2 regions of the Priestia sp. FSL H7-0729 genome follow, and region 1 is predicted to be linked to the other one. Evidence: predicted binding sites of a transcription regulator. Region 1 holds the regulator's gene; the other holds the start of a gene.

Region 1 (12,790 bases):
TATTATTGCTTATTTTCTTTGTAGGCTTTGTACGTGTCATTGGCAAGCTTCAGATAATTAGAAAGACCTTGACTGTCAAGCTCTTTGGCAAACGTATCGAATTCCGACAAGTCCCGCTCACCCAAGATAAATTTAAGTGTATTTTGGTCTGAATAATCTTTCAGTGGTGTACTTAGAAGTGTCACCCGTTCACGGTCCTCAGAAGAGTATGGAATTGGTGGTTCGGCCGGGATTACTTCCTTGGTATCTTTCATGTCTTGCTGAAATTTCAACTCTTCTTCACTGAACATCGATTGCAGCAGATCTGTTGTACCGCCGTAGGCAAACACACCACCAGAGAAGCCGAAGTCAATACGCAGATCTTTTGTGCCTTTTGGATTCAAACCATTATAGTTCACGTCTTCTACCAATTTACGTGTTCCGCCCTCTTTGGTAAATGTTTCGCCTTCAACGCCCCATTTGGCAAACTCTTGACCCTCATCGCTGTAGTATAACCAATCAACAAATTGCATAATAGCTTTGAAGTTTTCGCTTTTTTGAATTTTTCCGGAGATCATGACACCGTTCTCAAGTCTGGAGCCAGACATTAATTGACCTTTTGGCCCACCAGGAACTGTAATCTTCGCAACAGAGTATTTACCCTCTCCCAGCGTTTTGTTCATATCATTTCGGTGCAGCACTACCGTTTGGGAATTGCCGTTAATCATAAAAGATTTGCCTGATACAAATTTTTGTACAGCCTGATCATCATCCTGTGTGAAACTTTCTTTGTCCAGCAATCCTTCAGATACCAACTTGTTAAAGTACGTCAGTAGCTCTTTGTATTCTGGTGTTGTAGCTGTGTATACGAACTCATCCTGATCTTCCTTATACGTCAATCCGTTACCAAAGCCCCATCCAGCCTTGGTACCAAATCCGGTAGCAGCGATGTTCAATGTACTATTGAATTGGAAGCGATCCGAAAATGGAATGGAATCCGGGTAGATTTCTTTCAGCTTTTTGGCAGCATTGTATAATTCGTCCCATGTGGTCGGAATGGCGATGTTATTTTCTTCAAAGACATCCGTTCTTACGAGTATTGTGTAATCTGGCCATACTTCTTCATGCAGACCCGGGAGTACATAGTACTTTCCATCTTCCTGTCGAAGACCTTCAAGTTCATCTTCCAAACCCCATTTTTCCACTTTATCTTTGAAGTTTGGCATCAAATCAATATAATCGCTAATCGGCAAGATCGCACCAGAGGACACAAATGCAGCCTCTTCACCAGGGTACGTTTTAGGGATAACTAGTGGTGCATCTCCGGAGCTAATCAACAGAGATCTCTTCTGAGAGTAATCGCTCATGGGTACAATCGTTGGCTCAAGTGTAACACCCGTCAGTTCGGTAATTTTATTGAAAAGTAACCAATCTTTTTTATATGGATAAGTAGGTTGATCACTATATAGTATGGATAGATTAAATGGCTCCGTTGCCTTGAATGTATCCCCTACGTTGTACGTTTCCATCGCTGCCTTGGTTTGAACTTCTGTGACGTCACCTCCAGCTCCAGTACCGCTGCTACATGCTGCCAGAACAACGCTCATCATTGTTGCCAACACCATTTTACCAACAAACTTACGTGGCTTTTGATTCATTTAGGTTATCCCCCTGAGTTTAGTTTAGGTTGACTTTGCCTGAAACGTTAAACAACCTCGAAAAGTTAATCATGTGAATCACTTCAGCTGCTGCGTCTTACTGTTTAACAGACCCTAGCATGATACCGGTTACAAAGTATCTTTGGACAAATGGATAGATGGTGAGTATCGGCAAGATGGTGAGTACCATCGTTACTGACTTAATATTGGCAGCAATCTGTGTCAGGTTATCAGCTGAGGTTGCACCGGCAGTCGCCCCGCTAGTCGCTCCTGCAATCATATTGCGCAAATAAATGGTGACCGGGAACAGTTCTTTTTTGTCCAAATACAGAAAGGCTGGGAACCATGAATTCCAATGACCTACTGCGTAGAACAGCACCATGGTTGCCATAACTGCTTTACTTAGCGGCAAAATAATGCGTAACAGGATTCCGTAAGTGTTCAACCCGTCAATGGAGGCAGCTTCCTCCAGTTCTTCAGGCATATTTTCAAAAAATGACTTCATGATCAGCATGTTGTATATGCTAATTGCACCCGGAACAACAAGAGCCCACATGGTGTTGTTGAATCCAAGGGAATTAATCAAAACATAGTTTGGAATCAATCCACCACTAAAGAACATGGTGAACACGGCAAACATGGTCAAAAACTTGCGACCCATCAACCTCTTTTTGGACAGGGCATATGCGAAAATAGTCGTCATGAACATGGAGATTAATGTACCTACAACGGTGTAGATAATCGTATTTTTATAATTCGTCCAGAACATGCTGTCGCGTGAGATCGTCTTGTAGGTCTCCACATTGAACCCTCTTGGGAACAGACTAACCTTGCCCGAATTAATATACGACTCACTACTGAAGGATTGTGCCACAACATTCAAGAATGGATAGAGCGTTATAAATACCACGAACAGCAGAAAGATAACATTGAATACTTTAAATACCTTGTAAGATCTGGATTCCTGCATGATGCTCCTCCTTTACCATAAGCTTCTTTGTGTCAGTCTGCGTGAGATGGCATTTACGGAGAACACCAGAATCAGACCGATCAGCGATTCGAACAAGCCAATTGCGGTAGCATAACTGAAGTTACTGGATTCCAGTCCGACCCGATACAGGTAAGTGGAGATCACATCAGATGTCTCGTAGATAAGTGGATTGTACAAGAGTAAGATTTTTTCAAATCCAACAGCCAAGAAATTACCCATGTTCAAAATCAATAATGTCACAATCGTAGGCAAGATCCCTGGTATCGTTACATGAATTGTTTGCTTCCATCGATTGGCACCATCGATACGCGCAGCTTCATACAAAGAATCATCTATGGTTGTCAGTGCAGCCAGATACAGAATCGCTCCCCAACCCATACCCTGCCATACCTCAGAAGTGATATAGATTGTTCTGAACCATTCAGCACGCTGCATAAAAGGAATATTGTCTCCGGTGAAGAAAGCCACCAGTCCATTAATGGAACCATTCACTGCTGTCAGCTGCAAGATCATACCTGCAACAATTACGATGGACAGGAAATGCGGCAAATAAGACGCGGTTTGTACAAACTTTTTGAATCGTTTACTCTTCACTTCGTTCAGCATCAGTGCAAAAATAATAGGAACCGGGAATGTAAAGAGCAATGCGAGTCCGCCCAACATCAGCGTATTACCGAATACTCTCCAGAAGGTAGGATCCTCAATGAACATTTTGAAGTATCTTAATCCCACCCACGTTTCTCCAAATATACTTCCCCCGGGAACAAAACGTCTGAACGCAATCACATTACCAATCATCGGCCCATATTTAAAAATAAGGAGATAGATGATGGGAAGGATTAATAGTGAATACAGCTGCCAGTCTTTGCGAAACAAGGTTGCTGCCGTTCGTAATCTGCTTTCTTTACGTAAAGATGTCATGGTTAACGTTGTTTTAGCGGTTTCCGACTCCATGTGTTTTCACTCCGATCCAGAACTTGATAAGTGAGAATAATTCATGTAGAATTCCCATCGTTTCTCCTCTTGTAGAAGACAACAAATCTTTCAACTTCACCCCCACTGCGAAATAGACCATAGCTGAATGTAAGCGATATCATTTTAATTTTTATGTAGAATCACACTATTCAAGGTGCTTCACATCATGAATTAGCACTTGATAGGTAGTGTGATCTCCAAATCGAAAGGAGGTTTCTAAAGTATATGAAGCGCTTACATTAAATCAAAAAAATAGTTAGCAACGACTTCAGCTTCCATTCAAATGAATTAAGTCAAAAGAAATTGCTTAGGACAATCTAAATACTAGTCATACTAGTATGTTAGTTATATTTTAATCCAGCTTCCCCCTAATTTCAATAACTTTTAGTAAAAAAAAAATAGAATCTCATTTAACAAGGTCATTGAGTCAACATGATCAAATAAAAAAACATTGGAAACTTCAAGAACGACATCATCGTTCATTGAAGCTTCCAATGTTTCAGGGTGCTGAGGAAAGATGTTATAGCTGATCTGCTCAGAACTTAGCAATAAGCTGATCTAATTCCGATAAATGCGTTATTTCATGATCAGGCGCATAGGTTTCATTGTTGGTCTTATGCTCACGATTAATCCATACGGATTGGATGCCAGATGATAAAGCACCACGAATATCAGTCGTCAACTTATCCCCCACCATCATGCTCTCTTCGGGTTTAACTCCCAGTTTACTCAAAGCATGTTCAAATATCGACGGATCTGGTTTTCCTTTTCCAAAGTTACCAGAGATAATGATTTCATCAAAGAAAGGAGTCAATTCAGGTACACCATCCAGCTTCTCTTGTTGCAACGCAGGACAACCGTTCGTTAACAGCAACAATTTATACTTTCCGTGTAACTCACGTAAGGTATCCATCGTTTCTTCGTATACATGAGGTCTGGATCTCCGTTCTACTCCAAACTGTGTGGCTAATTGTTCAGCAAGATCTTCCCGATCTATACCCAACTTCAACAAGCCACGACGCCAAGATTCTTTACGGTAAACTGGAGCAAGTTGTTCCAACTGACGGAACTCAGGTTGATCCCCACCAGTAAAGTTAGCCCATAGGCCTTCAAATGGATTGATTCCAATCATCTTGGTAAACGGAAAGGTTTCATATGATTCATACAGCCCGCGTGCCTCATTACGAACAGCTTCTTCAAGTTCTTCTGGTTTAACACCAGTTTCTTTAGCTGCAATTAGACAAGTCTCATGAAAAGCTTCTCGAACACTACGCTCATCCCACAATAAAGTATCATCCAGGTCGAACAAAATCGCTTTTAACGCCATTCCGATCATCTACCCCTTTATGCAATAATTACTTTTCAACGGTTTCCACGGTGATCTGATGTGCTTTTGCAAACTTAAGCAAACGTTCTGCAATCGCATCTGTATCGTAACGGTTCAACAACTTGGTGAACACCCATCTTTTCCCACGACTGTTATGTTCGATAACAACTGTACCTGGTTCAATTCTGAATTTGACAATATCGTCAACCCCAATTGAACGTTCACGATTACCCTTCGTCGTTATAATCCGATTACTGCTAATCTTGATGTACGGACGACGAAGCATGAAGATGACTGCCAAAAATACGTAGAGCAGCATCGTCACCCAGTCCCAGGTTGTCATCGGAGCTTGCACAAGGAACGTGCTCATAAACAGATACAAAAAGGCGAGACCGATCAAAAATATAGGGAACAAAAGGCTGCGTCCCTTAAAGACCTCTTCACCTGGTGTACCTGTAATTGGTTGACCACTTTTTTTACGTTGCTGATTTAACTGCTTGGAATTTTTCTTAACCGTTCTCTCGAACGAACGCGACATGTGAATCCCCCTTATGTGTCTTTGTATCGGCTTACATAACTGTAAACCAACATGTCCCCCTATAGATTGCACACTCAAAATAACAGGAAGAAACCTAAATATCATAAAGATATCATTAGGTTTCGTTAGTGTTTGAGTTTGCCTTGGTGGCCTTTGTCATTCTCATCATCAACAATCTCAATGGTATCCAGTTGTTGTCTGAAATTACTGCGGATATTGCTCAAATAAATTTCTCTTAGCTCGGCACGTTCTGCAAGTTCTTCTTCCGTCAATCCAGTGGACTTTTGCTTACGAGCCAATTCGTTAATGCGTGCTACCAGACTATCTATATCCAAGCTTGTCCCCTCCAAAAATACAAAGTCATATTAACTTTGCCATGATAAAGGTAGCTTGTCAAGTTGACACGCGCTAAAGCATATGGATGTGCATTTTATTCTGTAAATTGCGGTAGAGCTAGTACTTGACCCACTTGAATGGAAGTCGTATGAAGTTGATTCACTTTCTTAATTGCTTCTATATAAATACGTGTATCCATATTCGTCGGTTTATGCTCCAAAGAAATACTCCATAACGTTTCCCCTTGTGAAACGGCGATCTTCCCTCCAGGCAGAACATCATTCTCATTGCCAGCAAATACAGTTAAAACAGTGCTGCATCCAATAAATATAATCAAAGAAGTAATGGCTACCTTTAACATCCACGTGGAAATCTTGAAACGCGCTAAAACCTTCTTGTAGTTCCCTATGTTAGACTTCACCAGTTCCGAATTCATCGGTTCATAAATGCTTTGATAAGTAGAATATCTCATTATATACCCGCCTCCAAACGTTTGTTCCTATCTGTTGAAATCAATATAACACGAACACTTGTTTTGTTCAATATATTTTTAGAACAATTGTTCGCTTTTTTTCGAAGGAAGCTTTAACATATTATGAAGTACTTTTGCAAAGCATTTGCTCATTTGCAGTATTATGCTCTGGATTTTGGACAGATTCTGTTCTAAAAGTTAAAAAACACTGATTTTATGCCATTTTATTTAGAACTTATGTTTGTACGAACGGAGGTTCTATGTTATAATTTTCCCAAACGTTACTAAAATGGGGTTGATACGGTATGTCGAAGATATCCAGCAGGCAGCAGGCAATTCTGGAATTTATACGAAATGAAGTCCGGTTGAAGGGGTATCCTCCTTCCGTACGGGAAATTGGTGAAGCTGTTGGACTGGCTTCCAGCTCAACAGTACATGGACATTTGGATCGTTTGGAGAAAAAAGGTTTGATCCGACGCGACCCTACCAAGCCAAGAGCCATTGAGCTTTTAAGCCAGGAAGAATCTGAGCATTCACATCAATTTGCTCACAGCGTTGCACGTATTCCTGTCGTTGGTAAGGTTACAGCCGGGGTTCCAATCACTGCAACCGAGAACATTGAAGACTACTTCCCTCTTCCTACACATTATGTAGGTGAACAGAAAGTGTTTATGCTTTCGGTAGTCGGAGATAGTATGGTGGAAGCAGGAATTGTTAACGGAGATTACGTTATTGTCCGTCAACAGCAAACTGCTGATAACGGTGATATCGTCGTTGCAATGACTGAAGACGATGAAGCTACAGTGAAAACGTTCTATAAAGAGAAAGATCATATTCGCCTTCAACCGGAGAATGCGACCTTCGAGCCTTTACGTTTGAAACACGTTAGTATTCTGGGTAAAGTCATTGGCCTTTTCCGTGATATTCATTAATAGTTAACATGAGTAACCAATCTAGACACATAGAAATACGAAAGAGGTTGTCCTGACGAACAGGACAACCTCTTTTTTCTTGTTTATATTTTTTTGCGGCTAATTATTCACTGCGTTTCAAAACACTTTTGTGGTGTGAGAACACATCAAAGCTCTGTTGTCCGTGATATGAGCCCATTCCACTCTCTCCTACACCACCAAACGGGAGATAATGCGATGTCATATGAGAAAGTGTGTCATTAATACATCCTCCACCGAAGGATACTTGATTCAGAACCTGATCCTGCAGTTGCTCATCCTGTGTGAAGAGATATAGGGCCAATGGTTTTGGCCGGCGAACAATCCCGTCCAGCATGGGATTCAGGTCACTGTACGTAAATACGGGAAGAATCGGACCGAAGATCTCTTCTTGCATGACAGGTGAATCCCAGTTCACATCTCCAAGTACAGTCGGCTCAATCAGCAGCTGCTCACGCACAGAACGTCCACCTAGCAGCGTTTTGCCATCTGTAAGAAATTTCGACAACCGATCAAAGTTACGCGCATTGACAATATGCGGGAAATCAGAATTTTGTACCACATCATCTCCAAATTTGTCTTTGATCTCTGCGCCAATTAGATCAATCAATTCATCATGAACTTGTTCATGCACAAGCAAGTAATCCGGAGCAACACATGTTTGCCCTGCGTTCAGGTACTTACCACGAACAATACGCTGAGCTACCAGCTTCAGATCTGCATCACTATGAACAATAGCAGGACTCTTACCACCTAATTCAAGAGTTACAGGAGTCAGGTGCTCCGCAGCTGCCTTCATCACAATGCGACCAACCCCTGTGCTGCCTGTGAAGAAAATATAATCAAACTTCTCTTTTAACAATGCTGTGCTGGCTTCAACTTCCCCTTCCATAACGGCGATATACTCATGAGGGAAGATCTCCTGAATCAGCTCATACGTCAGACGAGATACGGCTGGTGTTAATTCAGAAGGCTTGATAACTGCACAGTTACCGGCTGCAATTGCTCCAATCAGTGGACCAAACGCCAGTTGGAAAGGATAGTTCCAAGGTGCAATAATAAGAGCCACTCCGTACGGTTCAGGGTAAATGGTGCTCACCCCATCTGGCATAGCCGAATTGGTCGGGACTTGTTTTGGCGCAGCCCATTCCTGCAGATGTTCTAATGCAAAATCCAGTTCACCCAGAACAATGCGGATTTCGGAACCGTAAGCTTCCGCCTCGGATTTGTTCAGATCAGCACGAAGTGCATCTTGTATCCGTTGCTGATACTTCTCAATTCCTTTTCTAAGCTGTTGAAGCGCGTTAATTCGATACTCGATATTTTTGGTTTGTCCTGTATAAAAAAATGTACGTTGTTCTGTCACCATTTGTTTTGCCTGATCCATATTAACATCTCCAATTAATTATTTAAAATTAAATTGCTCAAAATTTAATTAAAGTATACCTCTTCTATATGAAACTTTCAACATACAATTGAAACATTGCTTTATATGTATCTGAACGAGGGTTGGAAATTTAAATGAGTGAAATTTAGAATTTGCCTCTATTACTTGGCTAATAAAATTTCTAAGGATGTAATTTAAAACTTTTGCTTCCGACAGGTTGATGAAATGTAGAAAGAATATATATTTCAATTCCGCTTTTTTAGGTTATTGGATAAATGATAATGATTTTGAGCTATAACAAGCATGATTTTATAAAATTCTTTAAATAGAAGGGTTTTGTTAGCACATATAAAAAGCTCCTCTTTTATTGATAAGAATAGGGTTTATGATTATCCAAATCTGCGATTGATACATTATGTGTTTTTGTAACTAAGGCATACAATAATATAACAAAAAAATTTGCTGCATATACCCGTGTTTGATCAATTTATTGTTTTTTTATATATTGTAAAGACAATACAGGAGGTGCTTTGTATGTGCGGAAGATTCACAATCACTGATCCTATAGAAGCGATAATGGACAGGTACTACGCTTCTATAGCTGATGGCTATGAGTATAAACCTAATTACAATGCAGCACCCATGCAGTTCATTCCAACCATAATCGGTAGTAAAGACGGTAATCGATTGGGTGCGCTCCGATGGGGACTCGTTCCTTCCTGGGCAAAGGATGATAAGATCGGGAACAAGATGATCAACGCCCGGGCCGAAACGCTGACAGAGAAGCCCGCCTTTAAACGTTTAGTTGAATCCAAACGCTGCATCGTACCATGTTCGGGATTTTTCGAGTGGCGTAAAGAAGGGACAGCCAAGACACCTATGCGAATTCTGATGAAGGACGACAGCATATTTTCATTGGCTGGTCTGTACGATACCTGGACAGATTCGGATGGAAACAAGCTGAGCACATGCACCATCATTACTACTGAACCAAATAGTCTCATGGAAGACATACACAACCGCATGCCGGTTATTCTGCACCCTGAGGATGAGGCGGAATGGCTTGGTAGAGTTAATGATGATGTCCAGTCATTGCTTGGGTTACTCAAGCAATTTGAAGCGTCTGCGATGCGAGCTTATGAGGTTCCGCAGGAAGTTGGCAATGTGCGGAACAATAACGAAGGATTGATAAAGAATCATCTAAATTAGTAATTGGGAATGGCTGGAGCGATGCTACAGGTGTCGCTCTTTTCAGTTCCGCTTTTGAAACATCTGGAAGGTTATACACTTATCTGATAGACTCAATTGAGTCAAATAGATTTTACAGAATTACATACATATTTTAGGGGGAGAAGATGGACAGTTTGAGTGATGTGTTTATGTCTGGGGTTGTTATTATATTGATTTTTATGATGTTTTATTTTGCTTTTATGTTTTTATATGCAATGGTAATTAACATCATAAATAAGATTAGACCACCTAGCAAATTAATGAGTTGTAAATCATGCGAGAGAGAGATTTCAAGAAATGCCTATGTATGTCCTTATTGTGGGCAACACTATGGAAGTTCTAGTGCTTTAGATTCTATCATTATTTGTTTATTCTGTGGAATCATTTGCTTATTAATTGCATTAGCAAGCTCAAACTTAATGCTTGAAGAATATGGTTATGATTTGTTGAGTGTCATAAAGAAACTATTTGATTGAATTATAAGAGCTCCTACTGAGCTCCTATTGTTGTACCCTAAAACTCAAGCGTATTACGAAAGTATCTCTTCCCCATGATCTTAATCATACTGAGCTATATTCTTCAACAAAGCCACAAATTCGTTCAAGAACAATCAGGTCAAGGAAGTATTCAGATCACATCAGATGTTATGCCCACATCTCAGGCAAGATCCAGAAAAGCAATATAGATAGATTTGAAAAATTCACTGAAGAAATTTTTGAATAAAAAAATATTTTGTGGGCATTTTGTGGGCACTTTGATTTTTCTTTAAATATATAGGTACTTGCCCACAAAAAGAAAAACCCCTCAGCGCTAGAGCGCCAAGGGATTGAGCTATTAGTACAAAGTAATATATTGATCGCGTTCCCATTGGTGGACTTGTGTACGGTACATATCCCACTCAATTTCTTTCAGCTCATAGAAGTGAGCCAAGGCGTGGTCGCCGAGAGCGTCACAAATGACTTCGCTGCGGATCAATTCATTCAATGCTTCTTTCAGGTCAGCTGGCAAGCTTGGAATGCCTTCTTCCACACGCTCTTCTTCTGACATGATGTAGATGTTACGGTCAATCGGAGCTGGTAAGGAAAGCTCACGTTTGATTCCGTCCAGACCTGCTTTCAACAAAACAGCCAAAGCCAAGTAAGGGTTAGCAGCCGGATCCGGGTTACGAACTTCAACGCGTGTGCTCAGACCACGGGAAGCTGGAATACGGATCATTGGGCTACGGTTACTAGCAGACCATGCTACGTAGCAAGGCGCTTCATAACCTGGTACAAGACGTTTGTATGAGTTTACAGTTGGGTTAGTGATTGCAGCAAACGCACGTGCGTGCTTCAGAGTTCCAGCCATGAAGTGACGTGCAGTTTTGCTCAGACCTAACTCGTCCGACTCGTCAACGAATGCGTTCTCATTGCCTTTGAACAAGGATTGGTTACAGTGCATACCGGATCCGTTCATACCAAACAGCGGTTTCGGCATGAATGTAGCATGTAAACCATGCTGACGTGCAATCGTTTTAACAACGAGTTTGAACGTTTGGATCTGGTCAGCTGCTTTCAGAGCATCAGCATATTTGAAGTCGATCTCATGCTGACCTGGAGCTACCTCATGGTGGGAAGCTTCGATCTCAAAGCCCATTTCTTCAAGAGTGATAACGATGTCACGACGACAGTTTTCACCAAGATCCGTAGGCGCAAGGTCGAAATAACCACCTTGGTCATTCAGTTCGGTAGTCGGGTTTCCTTTTTCGTCTGTTTTGAACAAGAAGAACTCGGGTTCAGGACCGACGTTGAAGGAAGTGAATCCCATATCTTGGGCTTCCTTCAGGTTTCGTTTCAATATGCCACGTGGATCTCCTGGGAACGGATTACCATCCGGAAGATATACGTCACAGATCAGGCGTGCAACACGGTTCTCTGCCACCCATGGGAAAATAAGCCAAGAATCTAGATCTGGATAGAGGTACATGTCGGACTCTTCAATACGTACATAACCTTCAATGGAAGATCCATCGAACATCATTTTGTTATCCAGAGCCTTAGTCAACTGGCTCACAGGAATCTCAACGTTTTTGATAGCTCCAAGCAAATCAGTAAATTGCAATCGAATGAATCGTACGTTTTCTTCTTTCGAGATGCGGAGAATGTCTTCTTTTGTATAGCTCACTATAACCTCTCCCTTTCTTATCTGCGTATTTGGCTTGCCTGTTATATTTGTACATTAGAAAGTTCCACGGGTCAAGGATTCTTACACCACAAGTGCATGATTTCCCCTCAATCGCCAAGTTATGCGAATTTACTTTTTGTTAAAGAATCGGGAAAGCTCTCCCTGAATGAGAGATACTTGTCCAGGTCTCTTACCTGATACAAGCTGTTGCTTCAGCAAGCGATGCAACTGCGTATCGGACAGCTCTCTGCGTTTAACTTCTGTATCTGGCGTGATAACTGTAGCTTCCTCGGATTCTTTCGAAACAGGATTCATCACTTGTTTGATGCCCGCGATGTTAACTCCTTTTTCAATCAAAGCCTTGATCTCTAGCAATCTCTCTACGTCATTAAAAGAGAATAACCGTTGATTACCTGACGTTCTCGCAGGAACGATCAAGCTGTGCTGCTCATAATAACGAATCTGACGTGCGGATAGATCCGTAAGTTTCATTACAATACCAATTGGGAATAAGGCCATATTTCTGCGAATTTCATCACCCATGTTTATCAACCTTCCAGTCATCTATTCTTCTCCCTATTGTACATTTAGTTATTAGTAAGTGTCAATGACGTGTTAGATAAACTCACAATAATTTACGATCTTTCATCGTCTGTAACGCCATTAAAACGCCATATTTGACATGAGAGTACGTTAATCCGCCTTGCATATACCCAATATACGGCTCCCGAATAGGCGCATCTGCTGATAATTCAAGACTTCCGCCCTGGATGAACGTACCTGC
Region 2 (12,790 bases), on a different contig from region 1:
TACGAGCTTTGATCAGACAGTTTATTTGTTTTCAGCGACCGAATATTTGAATGAAAATATACAAACATTAGTTGACTTTGTGCAAAATCCTTACTTCACGGATCAAAATGTGGAAAAGGAAAAAGGGATTATTGGGCAAGAAATTGACATGTATGCTGACAATCCGGATTGGCGTGTTTATTTTGGATTGATCGAAGCCATGTATCAGAAACATCCGGTGCATATCGATATTGCCGGAACGGTGGAATCCATCCGTACGATCACCAAAGAGATGTTGTATGAGTGCTATAACACCTTCTATCACCCGAGTAATATGCTCTTATTCGTGGTAGGTGGTGTAGATCCACAGGAAGTCATAGATATGGTTCGTTCGAACCAGGAACAGAAGGATTATAAGCCACAGGGGAGTATCGAACGTTTCTTCGAACCGGAGCCAGAGCAGGTAGGAGAGGCCAGACGAGAATCGAAACTGGCTGTCTCACTGCCCAAATGTCTGTTTGGATTCAAAGAGACGGACGTTGGACTCACCGGAGAAAAATTGTTACGGCGGGATATGACAACGCAGCTGATGATGGATCTTTTGTTTGGCTCAAGCACACGATTATTTCAGAAGCTCTATGATGAAGATCTGATCTCTGACAGTTTTGGACATGAGTATAACAGTTCGCCACAATACTCGTTTTCAGCCATTGGTGGTGATACGAAAGACCCGGACCAACTGCTCGCGCGTATACGTGAAGAAGTGGATGCCATTGTAGAAAAAGGGTTCGAATCCACAGATTTTGAACGTGCACGCAAAAAGAAAATAGGCGGATATTTGCGCATGCTCAACTCTCCTGAGAACATTGCGCATGAATTTACACGTCAGCAATTCCGTGGCGGTGATTTCTTCAATATGCTTCCGCTCTATGAATCGATTACACTGGAAGATGTAAATCTCAGACTGAGAGAGCATATTCGCTGGGATCAACTGGCTGTATCGCTAGTCGTGAGTCCTTGATATGGAGAGGGGAACGGGACAATTGAAGGCAATTGGGGAAATGACTGTACTGGTAACTGGAGCAAGTGGTGGAATCGGAGCGGCTATCGCAGAACGTTTCGCCAGAGTGGGAATGAATGTTGTTATACACTATATGAAATCGCATGAAGCAGCGAATGAAGCCGCCAGACGGTGCATGGAACAGGGCAGTGGGAGAATCATGACTGTGTCTGCGGATCTTCGCAGCCGGGAACAGATTGAGCGTATGCGTGAGAAGCTGGAGTCACACAATCTCATGCCAGATATCCTCGTGAACAATGCAGGAATCTCGCATTATGGGATGTTGTCTGATGTTACAGAGGAAATATGGGATGAAGTGATGGCCATCAATCTCAAAGGCACGTTTATGTGTACACAGGAAATGATGCCTCACATGATCTCTCAAAGGTATGGCCGAATCATTAATGTATCATCGATCTGGGGACTGTCTGGTGCTTCTTGTGAGGTGTTGTATTCCACAACCAAGGGTGGGGTGAATGCATTCACCAAAGCGCTTGCTAAAGAACTCGCCCCTTCCGGAGTAACCGTAAATGCCGTTGCTCCTGGCGCCGTTCAGACATCCATGCTGAACCATCTGGATCAGAGTGAACTGAAGATGCTGGAAGAGGAAATTCCGGCAGGAAGACTTGCTCAACCTGATGAAATCTCATCATTGGTTTATTTTCTGGCCCTCCCTGAATCGGGTTATATCAATGGGCAGATTATCAGTCCAAATGGCGGTTGGTTAACTTAAAAAAGCAAGAAACTTGAGTGACTATGAACGAAACAGGTGAAGGTTGCCGAGAAGCAGGCGTCTTCCAGATTATTTTCAACATGCTCGTATATAAAGTGTCTCGAAAGCACATATTACAACTGTTGATTTTAAATCTCATGCGTTATCTAAGGAGGATTTATCATGTCAACAGAAAAAACAGTGCTCTCCAGTTTTGACACATGGAAGAAGTTCCTGGGTGACCGCGTACTGCAAGCAGAGAAGATGGGGATGAGTGAAGAAACCATCAACAAACTTGCGTATGAAATCGGCGACTTCCTTGATGAGAAAGTCGATCCGGCGAATCATTCCAACCGGGCATTGAAAGAGTTATGGGATGTCGGCGATGCAGATGAGCGTCGTACGATTGCGTGCCTGATGGTCAAATTGGCCAAACAAAACGCATAAGATTACAGATGAAGAGCTCCCGCAAGGGGGCTTTTCTCTAATGATTACAAACGGATTACAGAGCGGTTCTTGTAATTCATTTTCATTTTATATATCATTAACGTGACCCATTTTTAGAAGATGTCTCAGATTGTTGTCCAGCGGACACGTTCTGTTGCTGTCGAATAATGTGGAATAATGCATTACGGGGTGTTGAAATGGAATCTAAACAATGGTACATGGAATATAAAATACATAAGAACAGACCCGGTTTATTAGGCGACATTGCCTCTATGCTGGGGATGCTTGAAGTGAATATATTGACCATTAATGGTGTGGAAGGCAAAACTCGAGGCATGCTGCTTGAATCGGATGATGATGAAAAAATCCGTTTGCTTGGTGAAATGCTTGGCAAAGTCAACAGCATCACCGTATCGGCTTTGCGTCAACCTAAATTGGTGGATATTCTGGCCGTGCGTCATGGCAGATACATTGACCGTGACTCGGATGATCGCAAAACATTTCGTTTCACACGAGATGAACTTGGGTTACTTGTGGACTTTTTGGGTGAAGTATTTAAGAGGGAAGGCAATCAGGTTATCGGTTTGCGCGGAATGCCTCGTGTTGGTAAAACGGAGTCCATTATTGCGGGCAGCGTATGTGCGATGAAGCGATGGACGTTTGTTTCCTCCACACTTCTTCGTCAGACGATAAGAAGTCAAATGTCCGAAGACGAATTGAACCCGAACAATGTTTTCATCATTGACGGAATTGTAAGTACGATTCGTTCCAGTGAGCGGCATTACAACCTGTTGCAGGATATTATGTCTATGCCTAGCACCAAGGTTATCGAACATCCGGATATTTTTGTGCAGGAATCCGAATATGATTTTAATGATTTTGACATTATTATTGAATTGCGCAATATTCCAAATGAAGAAATTATTTATGATACGTTTACGGCAAGCTACACCGACGAACTGTAAGGCTCCGTACGGAATCATGGAATAGATTAGCAACAACTGATGAGATAAACATAAGGAGGAGATAGCATGTCTGAACTGGGTCAGCAGTTAAGAGAGGCCCGGCTGCAAAAAGGGATGAGTCTTGACGATGTACAGGAAATGACAAAAATTCGCAAGAGGTATCTGGAGGCCATAGAAGCAGGAGACTATAAAGTGCTTCCAGGTAGCTTCTATGTGCGTGCTTTCATTAAAACCTATGCGGAGACCGTGGGACTGAACCCTGATGAGCTGCTGGAGGGACACAAAAAAGACGTACCGGCAGAAGAGGCGGAAGCAACGATGGAACCGGTTATACAGAAGCGTTCTAGCCGTCCGGTTGAGCGTAGTAATCGATGGATGTCCGTCGCGCTGATGTGGACATTCCCTGTTTTGATCGTAGTTCTGTTGTATGTATACGTGGTGTATAACAATGGTGATGAAACAGATAATCAGGGTCTTGATTCGGTCAAAATTACAGACAGTCAACAAAAGCCTGAAGATAAACCGGATCAATCTGTCGACAACGGACAGGCATCTAATCCGCCTGCAACAGACTCAGGCGCTGAGGGTACGGGTGAAGGCGACGCTGGTGGCAACGGTGGCGGTACAGATACAGAAGGACAAACGGATGGCCAAACTGATGGTCAAACGGATGGACAGACGGACGGACAGACGGGAGAAAATCAGGAACCGACAGACAATTCGCCGTCTGCTGTAACGGTTGCAGAAGATGGAAAATCAGGCAATATTACGAACTTTAAAGTTAACGGAAGTGCTGGGAAACCTGTAACGGTTACGATCAAAGCCTCAGGAAATAGCTGGCTGGAAGTGTATAAGGGCGAGAACTCCAGCGGAGAGAAGTTGGAGTATGGTAATACAGCCGAAGGCGACAGCTATACCTTTGAGCTGGATAGTGCAGGCATGTATATTAAGTCCGGTTACGCTGCAGCGACCACGATTGAGGTTGGCGGGCAAGTTGTAACAGATGGCAAGGCAACCAATCGGATCCGTTTGAAGCTTGGTGAAGACAGTAGTAGCACTACTTCCTCCACAGGTGTTGAAAATGGATCAACGGACGGTACAGGAGGCACCACAGGTAGCGAATAACCGGGTCAACTACAGGAGACAATAATCGTGTCTTAACTTGCAGTTAACTTTTGGTGAAGTGAGGTGGATGGCTGTGACAGTCAGCTGGATCGTAACGGGTTTAGGGATCATTGTCAGCCTCCTGGGTTATTACCTGACTCCAAGTGCTTGGGGTTACGGAATATTGGGTTTTGGACTTGCACATGTGCTTTTGGGTGTGCTCGATATGTTCAGACAGCCCAACCGCAGCCGCTATTAGTTGGAAGCTGGACCAGCAAGCATTTTTGGCAGCCATCTCAAGTGGAAGCCAAAAATGCTTTTTTCTTTGTGTAAACTAGCTTGAAATTAGACTTTTGCTTGAGGTATCCTCTATAATGTTACAGAACATATGATTAACTGAAAGGGTGACTGTTTTGAGTTCAGAAAATTCATTTGATATCGTGTCCAAAATGGACTTGCAGGAACTGACAAATGCCGTTACACAAACCGAGAAGGAAATTGGCACTCGTTATGACTTCAAGGGCAGCAAGAGCAGTCTGAAACTGGATAAGGATGCGTTAACGATCGTATCTGATGATGAGACCAAACTTAAGGCTGTCATTGACGTACTTCAATCCAAAATGGCGAAGCGTGGTCTACCATTGAAAAACATTGATTACGCAAAGGTAGAGCCGGCATCTTCTGGTACTGTCCGCCAGCGTTTGAATTTTAAACAGGGGATTGATCAGGACATCGCCAAAAAAATCAATATACTGATTCGTGATTCCAAGATGAAAGTGAAGAGTCAGATTCAGGGAGACCAGCTACGGGTAACGGGTAAGAGTAAAAATGATTTGCAAGCAGTCATGCAGCTGTTAAATGGTGCCAACCTGCCTCTGGATTTACAATATACAAATTTCAAGTAATAAGACCTTCTTATAGCAGAAGTGTTTTTTGACATGGTATTAGGCGTATATTATACTAAGTGTGCATTGCTGGCAGTCATGCATCAAGTCCAGTCCTCATCGTTTGCTGACTTTGTGAAAAGCAGTACATCTTCTGGAAGTCACCGGAACGTTTAAAGCGGTTTTGCTTTTGAGCGGTTGACTTTATTTTTTGCGTTTCTACATAGTGGGATCATGTTAATACGGATTGACATTGAAACTGTACATTTCATGTTCCGGATGATGATAACGGGATTATGATGATTGTTTGGAGTAATGGAGGATATGAGGGAGGGCGTCTTGTGAATTTACCCAACCGGATTACGCTTGCACGAATTTGCTTAATCCCTTTTTTGATGGTGTTCCTGCTCGTGGATTTTCCATTTTATCCAGAGCCGTTGCAGCTTGGAAGCTTTTCGCTTCCGTATAATCAACTGATTGCTGCTGTTATTTTTATCATCGCCGCAAGCACAGATGGAATCGACGGATACCTTGCGCGGAAAAATAACATGGTTACCAATCTGGGAAAACTGCTCGATCCACTCGCAGACAAGCTATTGGTTACTGCAGTTTTGATCTCGCTTGTGGAGATGGGCAAACTGGATTCCTGGATTGCAGTTGTTATCATTAGTCGTGAATTTGCAGTTACCGGCTTGCGCCAAATTGCATTGCTGGATGGTTCGGTTGTTGCCGCCAGTGCTTGGGGCAAGCTGAAGACGGTAGTTCAGATTGTGGCGATTGTGCTGTTACTGCTGAACAATTTCCCGTTTTCATACACGGGTATTCACGTCGATATCATCGCCGTATGGGCAGCAGCGCTTATTACCATCTGGTCGGGTATCGATTATTTTATCAAAAACAAAAACCTGCTTCATTTAACAAAAGCATAATAGTTGGTTCTACAAATGGGTAATTATGAAGGAAGCATTGGGTCAAGGGCAATAGGAAATTATCCTATTGCCCTTTGATCACTCACCACATGTACAGGAGGATGCTCAATGAAGGCAGAAATTATTGCAGTTGGCACAGAGCTACTGCTTGGACAAATCGTCAATACCAATGCCAGATACCTATCCCGTGAATTGGCTGCGATGGGGATCGATGTATATTTCCAAACGGTGGTTGGGGATAACCTGAATCGACTGAGTGAAGCTATTCGCATTGCGCAGGGCCGTGCAGACGTTATTTTATTTTCCGGTGGCATCGGACCTACCCAAGATGATCTGACCAAGGATGCTCTTGCAGCTGTGCTTAACCGAAAACTGCATACAGATCGAATGGCTATGGACAAAATTGAGAGCTTTTTCAGAGATCGTAATGTGGACATGACAGAGAATAACCGACGTCAGGCGATTGTTATTGATGGTGGCACACCTCTGGCTAATGAAACGGGCCTTGCGGCGGGAAATGCGATCTCTGATAATGATAAGTATTATGTTGTGATGCCTGGACCTCCTAAAGAGCTAATTCCAATGTTTGAACAGGAAGTCAAGCCTTGGCTGTTCCAGCATGTACTCACAGAAGAGATGCCGATCTATTCCCGAATGCTCAAATTCGCAGGCATTGGTGAATCTGCTCTAGAGGATCGACTGCTGGATCTAATTGACGCACAGACAGACCCTACGATTGCTCCTTACGCGAGCGAAGGTGAAGTTACGGTACGTGTCTCCACCAAGGCTGCGAGTGAGGGAGAGGCGAAGCTGAAGCTGGATGCGATGGAGGTTCAGATTCGGGAGCGTTTGACAGAACATCTCTACGCCAACGAGGATGTGCCTATAGAGTATACGATTGTAACCATGATGTCTGACATGGGGCTAACACTTAGCGCGGCTGAGAGCTGTACAGGAGGGCTTGTCATGCAAAGTCTGACTTCTGTACCCGGAAGTGCCTCAATGCTCAAAGGTGGAATCGTATGTTACTCCAATGAAATCAAAGAAAAGTTGCTGAATGTGCCTCATGATTATCTGGAAGGTGAAGATGCGCCTGGGGCGGTAAGTCCGGAGGTTGCAAAAGTGCTTGCTGAGCAGATCCGTATGATTGGCGATGCTGATTTTGGCCTGGCTGTAACCGGTGTAGCTGGACCGGGGTATTCGGAACGCAAACCGCCTGGACTTGTCTTCATCGCTCTTGCTGAACGTGGAAAAGAGACGGAAATCCATGAGCTGCGTATTAATGGTAATCGCGAGACGGTTCGTATTCGTTCAGCCAAAGCAATTCTCTATCGTCTATGGCAAAAACTTGTGGCAATGGATTGATTAGTTAATTGCTTCGATTGCATTTGGAACTCCAAGCAGGTATAATTAATGAAGACGGAAGAACCGTAGAATTAGGCTTTACAGCCTTGTTTACGGTTCTTTTTTCTGTTTAATGGAAAGTTTCTTTGAGGAAGAGGCGCCTCGGCCTTTACAAAAAAAACGAATGTATGTTCGAAAAAAAGCTTGGCAAACGTGTTAAAACAAGGTATCATTATCTTATAAACAGTAAAGGGTGTGAGCTTATTGTCAGACCGTCGTGCCGCGCTTGATATGGCGCTCCGTCAAATAGAGAAGCAATTTGGTAAAGGATCCATCATGAAACTGGGTGAGTCCACTCATATGAATGTGGAAATTATTCCCAGCGGTTCCTTGGCTTTGGATATTGCATTAGGAACAGGCGGCTTGCCTAAAGGCCGTATTGTTGAAATATATGGACCTGAATCTTCAGGTAAAACAACTGTCGCATTGCATGCGATTGCTGAAGTACAACGTGTTGGTGGACAAGCAGCATTTATCGATGCCGAGCATGCTCTTGATCCTCAATATGCAAGCAAATTGGGCGTTAACATTGACGAATTGCTTTTATCTCAGCCAGATACGGGTGAGCAAGGGCTGGAAATTGCAGAAGCTCTTGTACGCAGTGGTGCAGTAGATATCGTCGTTATTGACTCTGTAGCTGCATTGGTTCCAAAAGCAGAGATTGAAGGCGAAATGGGTGATTCACACGTTGGTTTGCAAGCACGTTTGATGTCTCAGGCGCTGCGTAAATTGTCTGGTGCAATTAGCAAATCCAAAACAATTGCAATCTTCATTAACCAGCTTCGTGAGAAAGTCGGCGTGATGTTTGGTAACCCGGAAACAACACCTGGTGGTCGTGCTCTGAAGTTCTATTCTACTGTACGTCTGGATGTGCGTCGTATTGAGAGCATCAAATCAGGTAATGACATGATTGGTAACCGTACTCGTATTAAAGTCGTGAAAAACAAAGTGGCACCTCCGTTTAAACAAGCGGAAGTGGATATCATGTATGGCGAGGGTATTTCGAGAGAAGGCAGTATCATTGATATTGGTACTGAGCTGGACATCGTTAATAAAAGTGGTGCTTGGTACTCTTACGAAGGTGAGCGTTTAGGACAAGGCCGTGAGAACGCGAAGCAGTTCATGAAAGAGCATAAAGATATTGCTGAAATCATTGAGCAAAAAATTCGGGTAGCTAGTAACTTGACTACCGCAGTTCCTGCGCCAACTAGTGAAGAGCAACAAAAAGAAGCAGAAGAAGAACAAGAATTGTTTGAAATCAACGAGTAATCGTCCCAAAACCCTCCCCTTATGGGGAGGGGCCGGGGGGCGTTGCCCTCTGGACTCCGTAAACTTGCCTGATTGAGGTTAGCTCGATTTGGATAAGGAATTATGGTGGGAGTGCTCTCGGTGTCCAACAGCCCCTGTCCCAATGGACAGGGGCTGTTGGCACGCTGACTGCCAGAGATAACTGTGGAGATAAAGGCCGGGCTGACTTCCCGGCCTTTTGTATTATTAGTGTTCTCTGTCTTATGTGAAGATGTGCATGGCGTAGTCAGAATGAAAATGATGTGAAAGGGGAGACCTGAATGGATCAACATGACGAGGATTTATATGAAGAAGCAGAACAGGATGGCCTATCCCAATTTCCGGACAACGAAGAACTTGTTATTACACGTGTAGAACGAACGAAGCACAGGCAAGCTCGTTATCGAATCAATTTTGGCATCCACTCCATTACGGTACTTGAAGATGTGATGATTAAATACAGGATGACTCAAGGCAATACCTTTATGAAGAAGGATCTGGAAGAAATCATTGTAGCTGACGAGCGACAGCGGACGTATGCACAGTCTCTGCGCTTTTTGGAGCATAAGCCGCGTACGCGCCATGAATTAAGTCAGAAACTTCGTCAGAAGGAGTTTGCTGCACCTCTAATTGAAGAGACGCTGGATCGACTTGAGCGGGAGAAGCTGGTGGATGACGACCTATTTGCAAAGGAATGGACAAGACAGCGTATGGAGGGCAAGCGGAAGGGAAAACTGTGGATAAGGCAAGAGCTGCGTCAAAAGGGCATTGCCAATGATCTCATTGCTGAAGTACTGGAAAGTGTCAGTACGGATGCAGAATTTGAGACTGCTTTGAGTGCCGGACGCAAAAAATGGAATCAGGTCAAAGGGGACGTCAAAGAGAAGAAAAATAAAACGCTTCCCTTCTTGATGAGACGTGGTTTTTCAATGGATATGGTGCGCCGCGTCGTGAATTGTTTAATTGAAGAAGATGAGGCTATGGACTCTGAAGAGGACGAAGCGTTGTTATGGGATTAGCAGACTGGAGTCTCTATACTGCATTCTCTTGACAATTTCTTTCGTCAAATACTAAAATGGACATGAGTCTGTAAGAAATGGACAACCCTTTTTCCTTCCAAAAAAGCGGTTTCGGTTTCTTAAGATTTATACCATTCTTAATTATGGGTTCGCTGGAAACAGTGAATAGTACGTGGAAACATGTACATGTGAAATGAAAATCGGCGGGGGATCGCCGTGAGTATTCGTTATTCCCAAACATATGTAAGGTTTGAAAACTGCAAATTAACCCAAGGAATGCCTTGGAGGAACCAACGAGGAGGTGAACAGTATGAATCCTGCAATCACGATCGCTCTCGTTGTGGCCGCGCTAATCATTGGGTTCGGAGTAGGATATTTTATTCGCAAATCTCTTGCAGAGGCTAAAATCTCTAGTGCGGAACAAGCTGCCGTACAAATCGTGGAGAACGCGAAGAAAGAGGCAGAAGCACTGAAGAAAGAAACGGTGCTGGAAGCGAAGGATGAAATCCATCGCATTCGTGCTGAAGCTGAAAAAGACACTCGTGAACGTCGGAACGAAATTCAACGACAAGAAAGACGATTGTTGCAAAAAGAAGAGTCGCTGGATAAAAAATTGGAATCACTCGAACGTAAAGAAGAGCAAGTGGCTAACAAAGAGAAACGAATTGATGAGACACAGCAGCAGATCGAAATGATCTACAAAAACCAGGTGACGGAGTTGGAACGTATATCCAACCTCACCATGGAAGACGCACGCAGTATCATACTGTCCAACGTAGAACAGGAAGTTCGTCATGAGACGGCTCAAATGATCAAGGACATTGAACAACAAGCGAAGGAAGAAGCGGACAAAAAGTCCCGCGAGATTATTACACTCGCCATCCAACGTTGTGCGGCTGACCACGTAGCGGAAACAACGGTATCTGTTGTTACCCTGCCAAATGAAGAAATGAAAGGCCGGATTATCGGTCGTGAAGGACGTAACATCCGTGCGCTTGAAACCCTTACAGGGATTGACCTCATTATCGATGATACGCCAGAAGCTGTTATTCTGTCGGGCTTTGACCCGATTCGCCGTGAGATCGCCCGTACTGCCCTGGAGAAACTGGTGGCAGATGGACGTATTCACCCGGCACGGATTGAAGAGATGGTTGAGAAATCCCGCAAAGAAGTGGATGAGCGCATCCGTGAATACGGTGAGCAAGCTACCTTTGAAGTGGGCGTGCATGGTCTGCATCCGGATCTGATCAAAATTTTGGGCCGGTTGAAGTTCCGTACAAGTTACGGTCAGAACGTCTTGAAACATTCGATGGAAGTCGCTTATCTGGCTGGACTGATGGCTGGCGAACTCGGAGAAGACGTAACTCTGGCAAGACGTGCAGGTCTATTGCATGACATCGGTAAAGCGCTGGATCACGAAGTGGAAGGATCACACGTCGAAATTGGCGTGGAACTGGCGAAGAAATACAAAGAACATCCGGTTGTAATCAACAGTATCGCGTCCCATCACGGAGATTGCGAAGCGACTTCGGTCATTGCCATGTTGGTTGGTGCAGCAGATGCACTCTCCGCAGCAAGACCAGGCGCACGCCGCGAAACACTGGAAACGTATATCAAACGACTGGAGAAGCTGGAAGAGATTTCAGAATCTTTCGAAGGTGTCGAGAAATCGTATGCCATTCAGGCCGGACGCGAAGTTCGTGTTATGGTTCAGCCTGAGAAGATCGATGATGCTGAAGCCTTCCGCCTCGCCCGTGACATCACGAAGATGATTGAGAATGAACTCGACTATCCGGGTCACATCAAAGTCACCGTCATCCGGGAAACCCGTGCGGTTGAATACGCAAAATAGAGCAATACGGAAAAGTGGCCGCAGTAGTGGCCACTTTTCCTTTTGATAGCCTCTTAAAGTGTATGTTCAAAAAGAGGCTAAGCTTATTCGACTGAATTCCATATTCGATCAAAGGCTTTTGTATAAATACACATCATGGAACAAGAGATAGAGTCCTGCAAAGGTTCAACATTTGAAAAAGAGAACTTTGCAGGAATTGAGGAGGCAGTAATCAGTGAAAGTTTTGTTTATTGGTGACATTGTAGGCAACGTGGGACGTAAGGCGTTAAAGGAAAATCTACCGTACCTGAAATCGAAGTATAAGCCACACGTGGTGATTGTGAATGGTGAAAATGCGGCAGCAGGTCGCGGCATTACCGGTGCGATCGCGAATGAATTTTTCAACTGGGGCGTACATGGTATTACACTTGGTAATCATACTTGGGACAATAAGGATATTTTTGATTTTATAGATGATGAACCGCGCATGATTCGTCCAGCGAACTTTCCACCAGGCACACCCGGTCGAGGGTACACGGTTGTCAAAGGCGAAGGAAAAGAACTGGCAATTGTCAATTTGCAAGGAAGAACGTTCCTGCCTGCTCTGGATTGTCCATTCCGTGTAGCTGATGAAATTGTAGATGAACTGCGCCAAGACTATAAATGTATTCTGGTCGATATGCATGCTGAAGCAACGTCGGAGAAGATTGCCATGGGATGGCATCTGGATGGACGTGCGTCGCTCGTTGTAGGTACACATACGCATGTACAGAGTAACGATGATCGTATTTTGCCTGGAGGAACGGCTTACTTGACGGATGCGGGCATGGTAGGGCCGCGTGACGGCATATTGGGTATGGAGCGTGAGGCTGTGCTTCGTAAGTTCTACACCCAGCTACCGGTGCGTTTCGTTGTGGATGATGGCAAATGGCATTTCCATGGTGTGTTTGTTGAAATTGATGAAGCTACAGGTGCGGCAACACGCATCGAAAAAATTCGTCTGATGGAGGACGAGTGGCGCATGGAATAGGGGTATTGTCCCATTTTGCAGGGAAACCCGTCTAAAAAGAAGGAATTTTTTTGCCTCCCGCGAATAACATCTAGTAAGTGGAAACAAACTTTCAACATTCCCAGGGAGGTACTTACCATGGATGTATTAAAAGTTTCAG

What was found. Region 1 encodes LexA, which represses DNA repair genes until DNA is damaged. Its sites were predicted from a motif close to CGAACATATGTTCG; they were not measured.
Region 2: the regulator LexA is predicted to act here: its motif matches at 7,606-7,619, upstream of recA (recombinase RecA).

The regions. Positions count from the first base shown of each region.
Region 1 is NZ_JBBOTQ010000001.1:178,608-191,397, reverse strand. Features, by position in the region: gene MHH93_RS00845 (ABC transporter substrate-binding protein) at 3-1,637, opposite strand; gene MHH93_RS00840 (carbohydrate ABC transporter permease) at 1,735-2,607, opposite strand; gene MHH93_RS00835 (ABC transporter permease) at 2,620-3,549, opposite strand; gene MHH93_RS00830 (HAD family hydrolase) at 4,139-4,930, opposite strand; gene MHH93_RS00825 (hypothetical protein) at 4,959-5,468, opposite strand; gene MHH93_RS00820 (DUF896 domain-containing protein) at 5,594-5,803, opposite strand; gene MHH93_RS00815 (LysM peptidoglycan-binding domain-containing protein) at 5,899-6,276, opposite strand; gene lexA (transcriptional repressor LexA) at 6,582-7,208, shown strand; gene MHH93_RS00805 (aldehyde dehydrogenase) at 7,312-8,613, opposite strand; gene MHH93_RS00800 (SOS response-associated peptidase) at 9,148-9,822, shown strand; gene MHH93_RS00795 (hypothetical protein) at 9,969-10,319, shown strand; gene glnA (type I glutamate--ammonia ligase) at 10,678-12,006, opposite strand; gene MHH93_RS00785 (MerR family transcriptional regulator) at 12,136-12,549, opposite strand; gene MHH93_RS00780 (methionine gamma-lyase family protein) at 12,632-12,790, opposite strand, start outside.
Region 2 is NZ_JBBOTQ010000013.1:89,484-102,273, forward strand. Features, by position in the region: gene yfmH (EF-P 5-aminopentanol modification-associated protein YfmH) at 1-1,000, shown strand, start outside; gene ymfI (elongation factor P 5-aminopentanone reductase) at 1,002-1,772, shown strand; gene MHH93_RS23115 (DUF3243 domain-containing protein) at 1,935-2,198, shown strand; gene MHH93_RS23120 (DUF3388 domain-containing protein) at 2,396-3,163, shown strand; gene MHH93_RS23125 (helix-turn-helix domain-containing protein) at 3,230-4,288, shown strand; gene MHH93_RS23130 (hypothetical protein) at 4,356-4,526, shown strand; gene MHH93_RS23135 (YajQ family cyclic di-GMP-binding protein) at 4,681-5,172, shown strand; gene pgsA (CDP-diacylglycerol--glycerol-3-phosphate 3-phosphatidyltransferase) at 5,493-6,080, shown strand; gene MHH93_RS23145 (competence/damage-inducible protein A) at 6,189-7,445, shown strand; gene recA (recombinase RecA) at 7,689-8,753, shown strand; gene MHH93_RS23155 (regulatory protein RecX) at 9,053-9,790, shown strand; gene rny (ribonuclease Y) at 10,101-11,642, shown strand; gene MHH93_RS23165 (TIGR00282 family metallophosphoesterase) at 11,857-12,651, shown strand; gene MHH93_RS23170 (stage V sporulation protein S) at 12,769-12,790, shown strand, end outside.